DNA from 2 places in the Comamonas sp. GW821-FHT11H03 genome. Region 1 is predicted to be linked to the other one. Evidence: predicted binding sites of a transcription regulator. Region 1 holds the regulator's gene; the other holds the start of a gene.
What was found. Region 1 encodes FNR, which switches genes on or off when oxygen is low (the NO sensors DNR and NnrR bind a similar motif). Its sites were predicted from a motif close to TTGATNNNNATCAA; they were not measured.
Positions count from the first base shown of each region.

Region 2: napE (periplasmic nitrate reductase, NapE protein) is a predicted target of FNR. The motif match lies at 2,040-2,053, and genes of this name have one in related genera.

Region 1 is NZ_JBXARF010000005.1:269,953-275,351, forward strand. It holds gene ccoP (cytochrome-c oxidase, cbb3-type subunit III) at 1-223, shown strand, start outside; gene ccoG (cytochrome c oxidase accessory protein CcoG) at 306-1,748, shown strand; gene AC1RTQ_RS13665 (FixH family protein) at 1,875-2,180, shown strand; gene AC1RTQ_RS13670 (hypothetical protein) at 2,438-2,701, shown strand; gene fnr (fumarate/nitrate reduction transcriptional regulator Fnr) at 2,765-3,487, opposite strand; gene hemN (oxygen-independent coproporphyrinogen III oxidase) at 3,755-5,137, shown strand; gene AC1RTQ_RS13685 (sulfite exporter TauE/SafE family protein) at 5,141-5,399, shown strand, end outside.
Region 2 is NZ_JBXARF010000005.1:386,072-391,470, forward strand. It holds gene napA (periplasmic nitrate reductase subunit alpha) at 1-1,471, opposite strand, end outside; gene AC1RTQ_RS14195 (chaperone NapD) at 1,464-1,766, opposite strand; gene napE (periplasmic nitrate reductase, NapE protein) at 1,759-1,920, opposite strand; gene AC1RTQ_RS14205 (nuclear transport factor 2 family protein) at 2,637-3,101, opposite strand; gene AC1RTQ_RS14210 (SDR family oxidoreductase) at 3,120-3,914, opposite strand; gene AC1RTQ_RS14215 (SRPBCC domain-containing protein) at 3,957-4,436, opposite strand; gene AC1RTQ_RS14220 (nuclear transport factor 2 family protein) at 4,450-4,905, opposite strand; gene AC1RTQ_RS14225 (sulfotransferase family protein) at 5,165-5,399, opposite strand, start outside.

The sequences.
Region 1 (5,399 bases):
GGCTTGTCACGGCATGGACGGCAAGGGCAACCCTGCGCTGGGAGCGCCTAACCTGACCGATGACATCTGGCTGCATGGCTGGGGTGAGGCGGCAATCGTCAACATCGTCAACAACGGCAAGCACAATGAAATGCCTGCCCAGAAAGAGAAGTTGACGGAGGCTCAAATTGCCGTGTTGGCCTCCTATGTCTGGAGTCTTTCGAATACGCAAAACCAGAAGTAATGCGTTGTTAAGAGGCGGTGCCCTGGCACCGCCTTTTTCGCATTTCAATTTTCAGTAATTACAAAAACATTAAGGAACTGCGATGCCGTGCGATCAGGGGAAGCCCCGAAAAGTCATACCGATCACGCCTGAGCCTCATGAGGGCGGGCCTGAGTTGGTGCCTATGTTCGCTTCCGAGCAAAAAGTGTACTCACGCTCTATTAGTGGCGTGTTCTCACGGTGGCGCTGGGCCATGGTGTTTCTGACCCAGCTCGTCTTCTACGGCCTGCCCTGGCTGCAGTGGGGCGAGCGCCAGATGGTGCTGTTCGATTTGGAAGCCCGGCGCTTCTATCTGTTCGGACTGGTGCTGTATCCGCAGGACTTCATCTATCTGACGGGGCTGCTGATCATCAGCGCGCTGGGGCTGTTTCTGTTTACCGCCGTGGCCGGGCGCCTGTGGTGTGGCTTCTCCTGTCCGCAGACGGTCTACACCGAGATCTTCATGTGGATCGAAAGCAAGGTCGAAGGCGATCGCAGTGCCCGCATGCGTATCGACAAGAACGGCTGGACGTTGGAGAAGATCTGGAAAAAGTCCTTCAAGCAGTTTCTCTGGATCGTTCTGTCTCTTTGGACAGGCTTCACCTTTGTCGGCTACTTCGTGCCCATCCGTGAGCTGGGTGTGCAGTTGATGGCCTTCCAGGGCAACTGGCAGATTTTCTGGGTGGCGTTCTACGGGTTTGCCACCTACGGCAACGCCGGCTACATGCGCGAGCAGGTCTGCAAGTACATGTGTCCCTATGCACGCTTTCAGAGTGCCATGTTCGACAAGGACACCATGATCGTCAGCTATGACGCTGAACGTGGTGAAGCTCGTGGCCCGCGCAAGAAAGACGTTGACTACAAGGCACAGGGCCTGGGGGACTGCATAGATTGCAAGCTTTGCGTTCAGGTCTGCCCCGTGGGCATCGATATCCGCAAGGGGCTGCAGTACGAGTGCATTGGCTGCGGTCTGTGCATCGATGCCTGCAACTCCGTGATGGACAAGATGGAGTATCCGCGCGGCCTGATCCGGCTGACCACTCAGAATGCCGTGTCCAAGGCCTGGAAGCAGGTACAGGTGATCCGCCGTATTTTCCGCCCCCGTGTGTTGATCTACGCGGCCGTGCTGGTGGCCCTCAGCGCCGCCATGATCGCCAGTCTGGTGCTGCGCGAGCCGCTCAAGGTCGACGTGATTCGAGACCGTGCTGCGCTTTCGCGCATCGTAGCGGGCGGCAAGCTGGAGAACGTCTACCGTCTGCAGATCATGAACGCCACGGAGTCCGAGCAGCGCTACCGTATCAGCGCCGTGGGCCTGGAGAATCTGGAAGTTGCATCCGAGCAGGAAGTGACCGTTGGCCCTGCCGAGACGCGCGGCATTGCCGTGCGGCTGCAAATTCCGTATGGCTCAGCAGCTCCCGGCTCGCACCCCGTACACTTCAATGTGGATGCAGTGACTGCCGGAGCAGGGCGTATTTCCGAGAAGACGGTGTTCCTGGTGCCGCGTTAATGCCATGTATTGCCGGTCTTCGTGAGCCATCACGGAGGCCGGACAAGGACACAGCCAATCGGCAACAATCCATGCCACCTTGCCCTATGTGCCTGGGTGGCCAGAATTTTGTAAAGAGGTTTCATCATGTCGGCAGCACAAGCCAAGGTCTCGCAAACGGCCAGGATCACCCACCCCGAGGACGGCAAGTCCTGGTGGAAGTTTGCCCATGTCTGGCTCATCATCGCCGGCCCGGTGATCGTGGTGATTGCCGGCTTTGTCACCGCATACATCGCACTGAGCAGGCCCGATCCCGTGATTGACCCTGACTACTACCGCCATGGCATTGAAATCAACCAACGCCTGAGCGAAAGTGAAAAAAGCATGGCCCCTGCAGTCACCGGCCGCAATCATGCGGCCACTCCAGTCAAGGACCATCCTCTGGATCGCTGAGCGCTCCGGTGCTTGCTCCGCCAAGGTCGCTTTTGCGGCCTTTTTTGTTGCCAATATCAAAATCAGAGCATGTTGCGCATGCTCCGTCTAACGTTGATGCAGAAGTAAATGGTTTTTCATTATCCGGATGGCGCAAGGTGCTACTGAAAAGAGAGTGATTCAGGGTTTCCCGCCATGGTGCATGCCCGCAGTCCTGCGTGAGCGGTCATCACCTTTGTGCAAAATATGGTCAAGCCCACAGCCCAAGGAGAATCAGGATGGATGCTCGACGCTGGATGTGGATTGTCTGGCCGGCCTTTCTGGCGGCGGCAATCATGGAGATGGTGGTTTTTGCCTTTGTGGACCCGCTGGATCTGCACTGGCTTGGTTCCCCCCTGGGCTGGTCGCGCCAGGCCATCTATACGGTCGCCTTTTTTGCCTTCTGGGTCGTGACCCTGATAGGAGGAGCGATGACGGTGATGCTGGGGCGCTCCGTCAGCGATCTCAATGGAGGCATCGTTTCCGAGCCTCTGCCCGAGTAATTCGCCCAGATAAAAAAGCCCGCTGTCCGCGGGCTTTGTCTTGAGAGCGTCTGCTGACTCGGCTCAGCTCTGGCATTGCTGGCTGTTGACGATGCGTTTGAGCGCCTCGGTATCCAGAATGCGCAGGTGGCGCTGCCTGACTTCCACAATGCCTTCCTCTGCAAATTTGGAGAAAGTGCGGCTCACGGTCTCGAGCTTGAGGCCCAGGTAACTGCCGATTTCTTCGCGCGTCATGCGCAGCACCAGCTCCGACTTGGAAAAGCCGCGTGCCGACAGACGCTGGACCAGGTTCAACACAAAAGCCGCCAGGCGCTCTTCGGCACGCATGCTGCCCAGCAGCAGCATCACGCCATGCTCGCGCACGATTTCGCGGCTCATGACCTTGTGCACATGGTTCTGCAGCGCCGTGACCTCGCGCGAGAGCTGCTCCAGTTTGTCAAACGGCATGACACAGACCTCGGCGTCTTCCAGGGCCACGGCATCACAAGTGTGGTGGTCGTTGACGATACCGTCCAGACCAATGATTTCGCCCGCCATCTGAAAGCCTGTGACCTGATCGCGACCGTCTTCGGTCGCCACGCTGGTCTTGAAGAAGCCGGTTCGAATGGCATACAGAGAGGTGAACTCTTCGCCATTGCGAAACAGCAGCCCACCGCGCTTGATCTTGCGGCGCGTGGCCACAACCTCTTCAATGCGCTCCATTTGTTCATCGTCCAGGCCCATGGGCATGCACAGTTCACGCAGATTGCAGTTGGAGCAGGATGCTTTGATGGTCTGAAGATTCATGGGCTTTTGCTACCGCGCAGACAGACACACAGTGGAGAGTCGCGCTGGTCATTGACCTCGTGGTTGAAGATGAGATGGATCAAATTGTCGCAGCACTTGCCTTGAGGTCTCTTGATTTTCATCAAGGACAGGATGATTGCCTTGGGGCACATTGCCAGTATTCGTTCCAAAACATGCGCTTTTGCCTATTTGGGGCATGATTTTCAGGATCTGATTTCCATTGAAATATGCTCCATGCAGAGTGTGGGCGCACCCTAACTCCCAGTTATGACCGCAGTCACGCCTGAGTTGCTGAGCCGCTTTGATATCCCCGGCCCACGCTACACATCGTTCCCAACAGCCGACCGTTTTGTTGAGGCTTTTGGTGCAGACGACTACATACTGGCACTCAAGCAGCGCAAGACGCATTCTGGCTCGCGCGCTTTGCCGCTGTCCGTTTATGTGCATGTGCCGTTCTGTGAGTCGCTTTGCTATTACTGCGCCTGCAACAAGATCGTGACCAAGCATCATGAAAAGGCTGCCGAGTATCTGGACTACTTGGGCCGCGAGCTGGCCATGCATACCGAGCACTGCGGCAAAGGCCAGCTCGTAAGCCAGCTGCATCTGGGCGGAGGTACACCGACCTTCTTCAGCGATGCAGAGTTGCAGCAGCTGATGGTCTTGATGCGTGAGCATTTCAAGCTGGATCCTGCGGGCGAGTACTCCATCGAGGTCGATCCGCGCACCGTCAGCAACGAGCGGCTCAGAGCTCTCAAGGACATGGGGTTCAATCGTCTGAGCTTTGGTGTGCAGGACTTTGACCCCGCGGTACAGAAAGCGGTGCACCGCGAGCAGCCCGCCGAGCAAGTCTTTGCGTTGGTGGTCGAGGCGCGCCGTCTGGGATTTGTCTCCATCAATGTGGACCTGATCTACGGGCTGCCCAGGCAGACGCCCGAGTCTTTTGCGCGCACGCTGGCACAGGTCAATGAGCTTCGCCCCGATCGCATTGCACTGTATGCCTATGCGCATTTGCCCGAGCGCTTCAAGCCGCAAAGGCGTATCGAATCAGCGGACCTGCCCATGGGACAGGACAAGCTGAACATGCTCTCCGGCGCCATCGATGCGTTCATGAATGGCGGCTATGTCTATGTGGGCATGGACCACTTTGCACTGCCTGACGACTCTCTGGCCATTGCCAAGCGCCAGGGGCGCTTGCATCGAAACTTTCAGGGCTATAGCACCCAGCCTGATTGCGATCTGATTGCACTGGGTGTATCGGCTATCGGCAAGGTGGGCGCGACCTACAGTCAGAACGTCAAGACTCTTGAAGAGTATTACGATGCCGTCGATGGCGGCATACTGCCCGTGCAGCGTGGACTGGCGCTTTCGCGTGACGATCTGGTGCGCAGAGCCGTCATCATGTCCATCATGTGTCAGGGCTCCGTCCTGTATGAGCCGATGGACCAGGCTTGGCTGATCAATTTCCGCGAGTACTTTGCTTCGGAGCTCGCTGCACTGGCGGAAATGCAGCGCAATGGCCTGGTTCAGCTATCCGACGAGGGCTTCAAGGTCACGGGCCTGGGCTGGTTTTTTGTGCGCGGAGTAGCCATGCTGTTTGATCGATATTTGCAGGCCGACCGAAACCGCGCGCGCTTTTCGCGCATCATCTAGCGCATGCTGTTTTCGCTGGTCTGGACCGCTTTGATCATGGGGCTCGTGGGTGGGCCCCATTGTCTTGTAATGTGCGCTGCTCCCTGCAGTGTGGTCACAGCAGCGAAGCCTGTCGGTGGCGGACAGCCTGTTGTCGTGCACGGCCTGCAAAAACGCCAATGGCTGCGCACCAGCCTGTTTCATCTAGGTCGCATCGCTGCCTATGCCCTGCTGGGAGGGGTCGCGGCCGTGGCCATGGAAAGTCTGGCCTGGGTGACCAGTC
Region 2 (5,399 bases), 120 kb from region 1:
GGTTGGCACCCGCCTGAATATTGTTGTTGACCATCACCCAGTAGGCATTGAGCCTGCCGTCCTTGAGTGCTCGGTTTTGTTCCACGGCGTGGTAGCCGGGCTTGGGGGGGATCGTGCCCTCGGGCAGCTTCCAGATGGTTTCCGCAGTCTTGCGATGCTCTGGGTTCGTCACCACCATGTCCGCAGGCAGGCGGTGCGAGAAGGTGCCCACCTCACGCGCCGTTCCGCAGGCCGACGGCTGTCCCGTCAGTGAGAACGGGCTGTTGCCGGGTGTGGCGATCTTGCCCAGCAGCAAGTGAATGTTATAGACCATGTTGTTGGCCCATACACCGCGCGTGTGCTGGTTGAAACCCATGGTCCAGAACGACACCACCTTGCTGTTGGGGTCTGCATAGAGTTCGGCAAGTGCCTTGAGGCGGTTGGCCGGTACACCCGTGAGCTTGGTTGTGTACTCGAGCGTATAGGTGGATACGAACTTGGCGTATTCCTCAAAGTTTATGGACTTGGCACCGTTGGGATCCTTGGCGTTCTTGGCCGCCTTTTGCAGAGGGTGCTCGGGACGCAGCCCGTAGCCGATATCGGTGTTGCCGAGCTTGAAATTGCAGTGCTTGGAGACAAAGTCCTTGTTGACCCTGCCCGTGGTGATGATGTGGTTGGCGATGTAATTGAGTATGGCCAGGTCGGTCTGAGGCTTGAAGGTCAGAGACATGTCCGCCAACTCATACGAGCGGTGCTCGAAGGTGGACAGCACAGCCACCTTCACGCCTGGTGTGGACAGGCGCCTGTCGGTCACGCGCGTCCACAGCACCGGATGCATTTCAGCCATGTTCGAGCCCCAGAGCACAAAGGCAGTCGCGGCCTCGATGTCGTCATAGCAACCCATGGGCTCGTCCATGCCAAAGGTGCGCATGAAGCCGGCAACTGCCGAGGCCATGCAGTGGCGTGCATTGGGATCAATGTTGTTGGTGCGAAAGCCCGCCTTGAACAGCTTGGAGGCTGCATAGCCCTCCCATACCGTCCACTGGCCGGAGCCGAACATGCCCACTGCGTCGGCCCCCTTGGCCTTGAGCGTCTTTTTGAACTGCTCTGCCATGACGTCGAAGGCCGTGTCCCAGGAAACCTGTTGGAACTCGCCATCCTTGGCGTAGCGACCATTCTTCATGCGCAGCAGCGGCTTTGTCAGACGGTCACCGCCATACATGATCTTGGACAGGAAGTAACCCTTGACGCAGTTCAGCCCCCGGTTGACCTCGGCCTCAGGATCACCCTGAGTGGCCACCACGCGGTTGTCCTTGACGGCCACCATGACGCCGCAACCTGTACCGCAAAAGCGACATGGCGCCTTGGACCACTTCAGGTCGGCGGCCATTGCACCTGCATCCTGGGGCAGAACTTCTATGGGTATGCCTGCAACGGCCCCTGCGGCCGCGGCTGCAGATTGACGGACAAAATCACGCCTAGTGCTAGTCATGTGTTACCTCTTGGTTTAGCGACTGCCAGTTCTCAACATGCTGATAAACCAGGGATGCGTTGATTACGCCATCAAGCAGCTCAATCTGAGACACGCAATCAAGTATTTCTCTTGCATGCGGCGCTTCCAAGGTCACTACCAACTTGCCAGCCGGATGACTTCCATGTACTTGAGCGCCTTTGATCGTGACGATGCCAGCAGTTACTTGCGCCAATGCCTGGGGAAGCACATGCACAACCAGACTGGTGATATGCAAGTCGGTATGAGTTTCAATGGGCTCAGATTCTTCATGCATGTGGGGGGCCACCGATGATCATCTGATAAAACCAGATCGTAAAGCCGTAAGTAGCAATCAGTACAACGGCCAATATAGGCGCCATAACAACTGCGAGAAATGCGAAGCTGCGCAACTCCTCGGTACGAGTCGATTCAGGCTGAGGTTCTGTCATTAGCAATCCCCTTGGCTTGGATGCCTGAGCATCCATGATTTGGCGATAGAGATCCGATAACAAACTTTGCCACGAGATTACCGACAAAATTGACTTGCAACAAGGCTCTTCTCGATTCGTTGGTCTGCATCAATTCCTTCATCAAGATTTCATTGAATCAATTGACATTCAAGTAAATACCTCGGGAGTTGACTAAATTGTCAGCGCGCATCAAGCGCGGCTTGGATCAGCCCTATGCAGACTGAAGTCGCACCTCAATCTCGCACTGATCCGTTGAAGTTGGGAAGTGACATCAGGCCTGAAACCGATAGTCACCGCCTTCTGCTTGCTTGAAAACCGTCACTGGATCACCTGACCGCTATAGAGAGGTAGTCGAGGTATCGTGCGGCCGTAATTAATGATGGCAATCAGTGGAAGAAAGCCAGGCCTGCACAAGAAATTGCTGCAGATCGTGGACTCCGTGGCTTAATGCAACGCAGCCTCGCCCAGGCAGGGAACGATAACGAGGCTCATGCGAGCTCAACCTGGATTCGTGCAGCTCAAAGCATCACCGTACTGAGCACGATGTGCGTCGAACCAGAAAGCGCTCCACAAAAGCGCTTTATAGGAGCAAAAGGAAGCAGGAGCAGAGCTCTGCTCCTGCTTAAACCTACATTGGACTGCCTCTAGGCATGTCTATCTGCTAAGGGAAAGTCCAATCGCAATCCTTGTGTCACCTATGAGCTGCTCGCAATAGGTTGCGATGTGATGCGGCAACCACTGCTCAGAGGCTCGATCATCTCCAGCAGCCGCTTGTAGCCCGTGCGCTGCACCCGCCACTGATCGGCGACCCTGGTATAGCAGTCCTCGTACAGCGCACTACCGGTGAGTATGGTCTGCTCATCCAGATTGATGAACAGATCATTAAGGTACCAGATACCGGTAGCCGCGTCTCCGTCAACCTTGATTTCCGGTGTATGCCCGTTGTGCATACCAAAGCGCCTATGGGTGAAGGCATTGCGGTAGAAGTTCATGGCTTCATCGATGCCATTGATCTCATACTGGTAAGTCGGGCTGTCGAAGCGGATATGGACATCATCGGCCAGAACGGTTTTCAGAAGCTCCAGATTGCAGGTGTCGATGCCGCGAAAGTAGCGCGCCTTGAGCTGTTTGATTTCTTCAATATCCAGAAGAGTTTGCATGCTGTTTTCCTCTGAAATTTAGTGAGGCAGGTAATGGCCGCCACTGACGTCCAGTTGGGCGCCGGTCACCACGCGCGCATAGTCGCTGGCCAGATACAGTGCGGCAGAGGCGCAATCGGCATCGTCGGGAATCTCGTTGCGTAAGGGAATCTGCTGGGCAATCACATTGACCAGCGATTCCATGGGCACGCCCTGGCGCTTGGCTTCGGCCTGGAAATAGCCTTTGACCGGTGCGCCCCACATCCAGCCGTTGTAGGTGCTGTTGACGCGTATGCCGAAGGGGCCAAGGTCTTCCGCCAGATATTGCACAGCGGTCTTGAGCGCGCCTTTGGATACGGCGTAACCGGCTTCGAGCTGATTGGGGCGGCGCGTTGCCATGGTGTTGATCATCACAATGCTGCCGTCTTTTTGCTTTTTCATCTGCGGCACCACGGCCTGGGTCATGTTCATGGAGCCGTAGAGATTGACTTCCATGACTTTGCGCCAGTCATCCATGGAGGAGTTGCTCGAAGAGCCCCAGCTCCCGTGGGCATAGGCCGAGTTGATCAGCGCATCGATTCGACCGAACTTGGCGATGGTTAGCTCTGCAAGCCGCTGGCATTGCTCGGGCCGGGAGATATCGGTGGCGACTTTGAGGACTTCGCAGGAGTAGCCGGCATCACGAATGGCTTGCTCCGTCTCCTCCAGCATGGACTGCGTGCGGGCAGCCAGCACCACGGCTTTGGCCTGATATTCCGCCGCGCGCAGGGCCAGCTTGATGCCCATGCCGGGGCCGATGCCAGAGATGATGATGACTTTGTTCTTCAAGAGCATGATGGTCTCCTTGGATCTGTAGACTTGGAAATTGGCTGTCTTTCAGATTGCAGCCTTGGTGCGGGCGAAATGCAGTTCCTCTGAGCGGTTCTTGACATCGACCGCCACCTGATCAAAGGCAATCTTTACCCAGACACCATGCTCGCGCATGATCGTATCGGCGTTCAGACCCAGGAACTGGTCGGTGGTGAAGTAGGTGCAGCGGTTGGCGTCAATTGCCTCTATGTATTGGTCACGGCGTGCTGCGTCCTTGTTCTCGGGCACTGGGCGCTGCTCCCAGGACAGCAACTGCTCGGGTTCAAACGCGACCAGATACTCGTTGACGGGCCAGACTTCACCCGTCAGCGGGTGGCGGGTCTTCATCTCGACGAGGTCATTGAGCTTGAGCCCACTGCGGATGTCGGGGCAGAAGCGATTCCAGAGGTGATAGTTTTCCAGGTCCGCAAGCACTTCCCAGACCACGCTGGAAGGTGCATTGATTTCCACTTTGATGGAGGTGACGAGATTGGCAGCTTTGGTCATCTTGGATGTCGCTTCAGTTGATGGGCTTGGAGGTGATCTGCAACTGTTCGCTCAGCGGCTCAACGGTTTCGAGCAGGGTCTTGTATCCAGTCTCCGCAATCCACCAGCGGCCATCGCGCTTGAAATAGCGGTCTTCATAGATGGCACCGCCGTGCATATGCGTTTTCTCTTCAAGATTGATAAAGACGTAGTTCAAATACCAAAGCCCGGTGGCGTCGTCTCCCTTGACCTCTATCTCTGGCGTGTGGCCGTTGTGCATGGCCAGGCGGGTCTTGGTAAAGGAGGTTTTGTAGAAGTCCAGCGCCTTGTCTATGCCTTCCAGATGGAATTCGTAAGACGGGCTTTTGAAGGCCAGCTTGATGTCTGGCGTCAGCATGCCCTGCAGCAATTCCAGATTGCAGGTGTCGATGGCGCGAAAGTAGCGCGCCTTGAGCTGTTTGATCAGCTCAATGGCTTCTAAGTCCAACATATGTTTTGTCTCCTTTTGCGATGAGCCAGTCTTGGGTGCCGACTTGATAAAAGTTGCTGAGGATGCAGTCCGGGCTGCTGAAGTGCGTGATGAGATCCTCGGATTCGGACAGGCATTACTGCCGCCGGCGCAACAGTTCTTTATCCCCATGGGCGTCATGGAGGCCTCGGCACTGCCAAGAGGAGCTGGCGCCGGCAGTCAGCCGAATGTCGCTCGGGGCACCGCGGACTGAACATGATTTTTTCCCTGGAGCCACCTCTTAGCTTTGGCTTTGCAGATGCCTTGCTCGATATAGCGCGTAGTCGCGTTGCATCTGTTGCTTGCTCAGACCAAAGGTCTCCAGGCTGTAGTCATGGCCAGCACGTTTTTCACGGCCATTGCTGGAAAGCCATTGCTTCGCGTCGGCGCGGGCTTTTTCTGTGAATTGCATATTGGCGAACTGATAGACAGCCTCCAGCACCTCCATGGGCTTGGCCACGGTGTCCAAGAAGTGG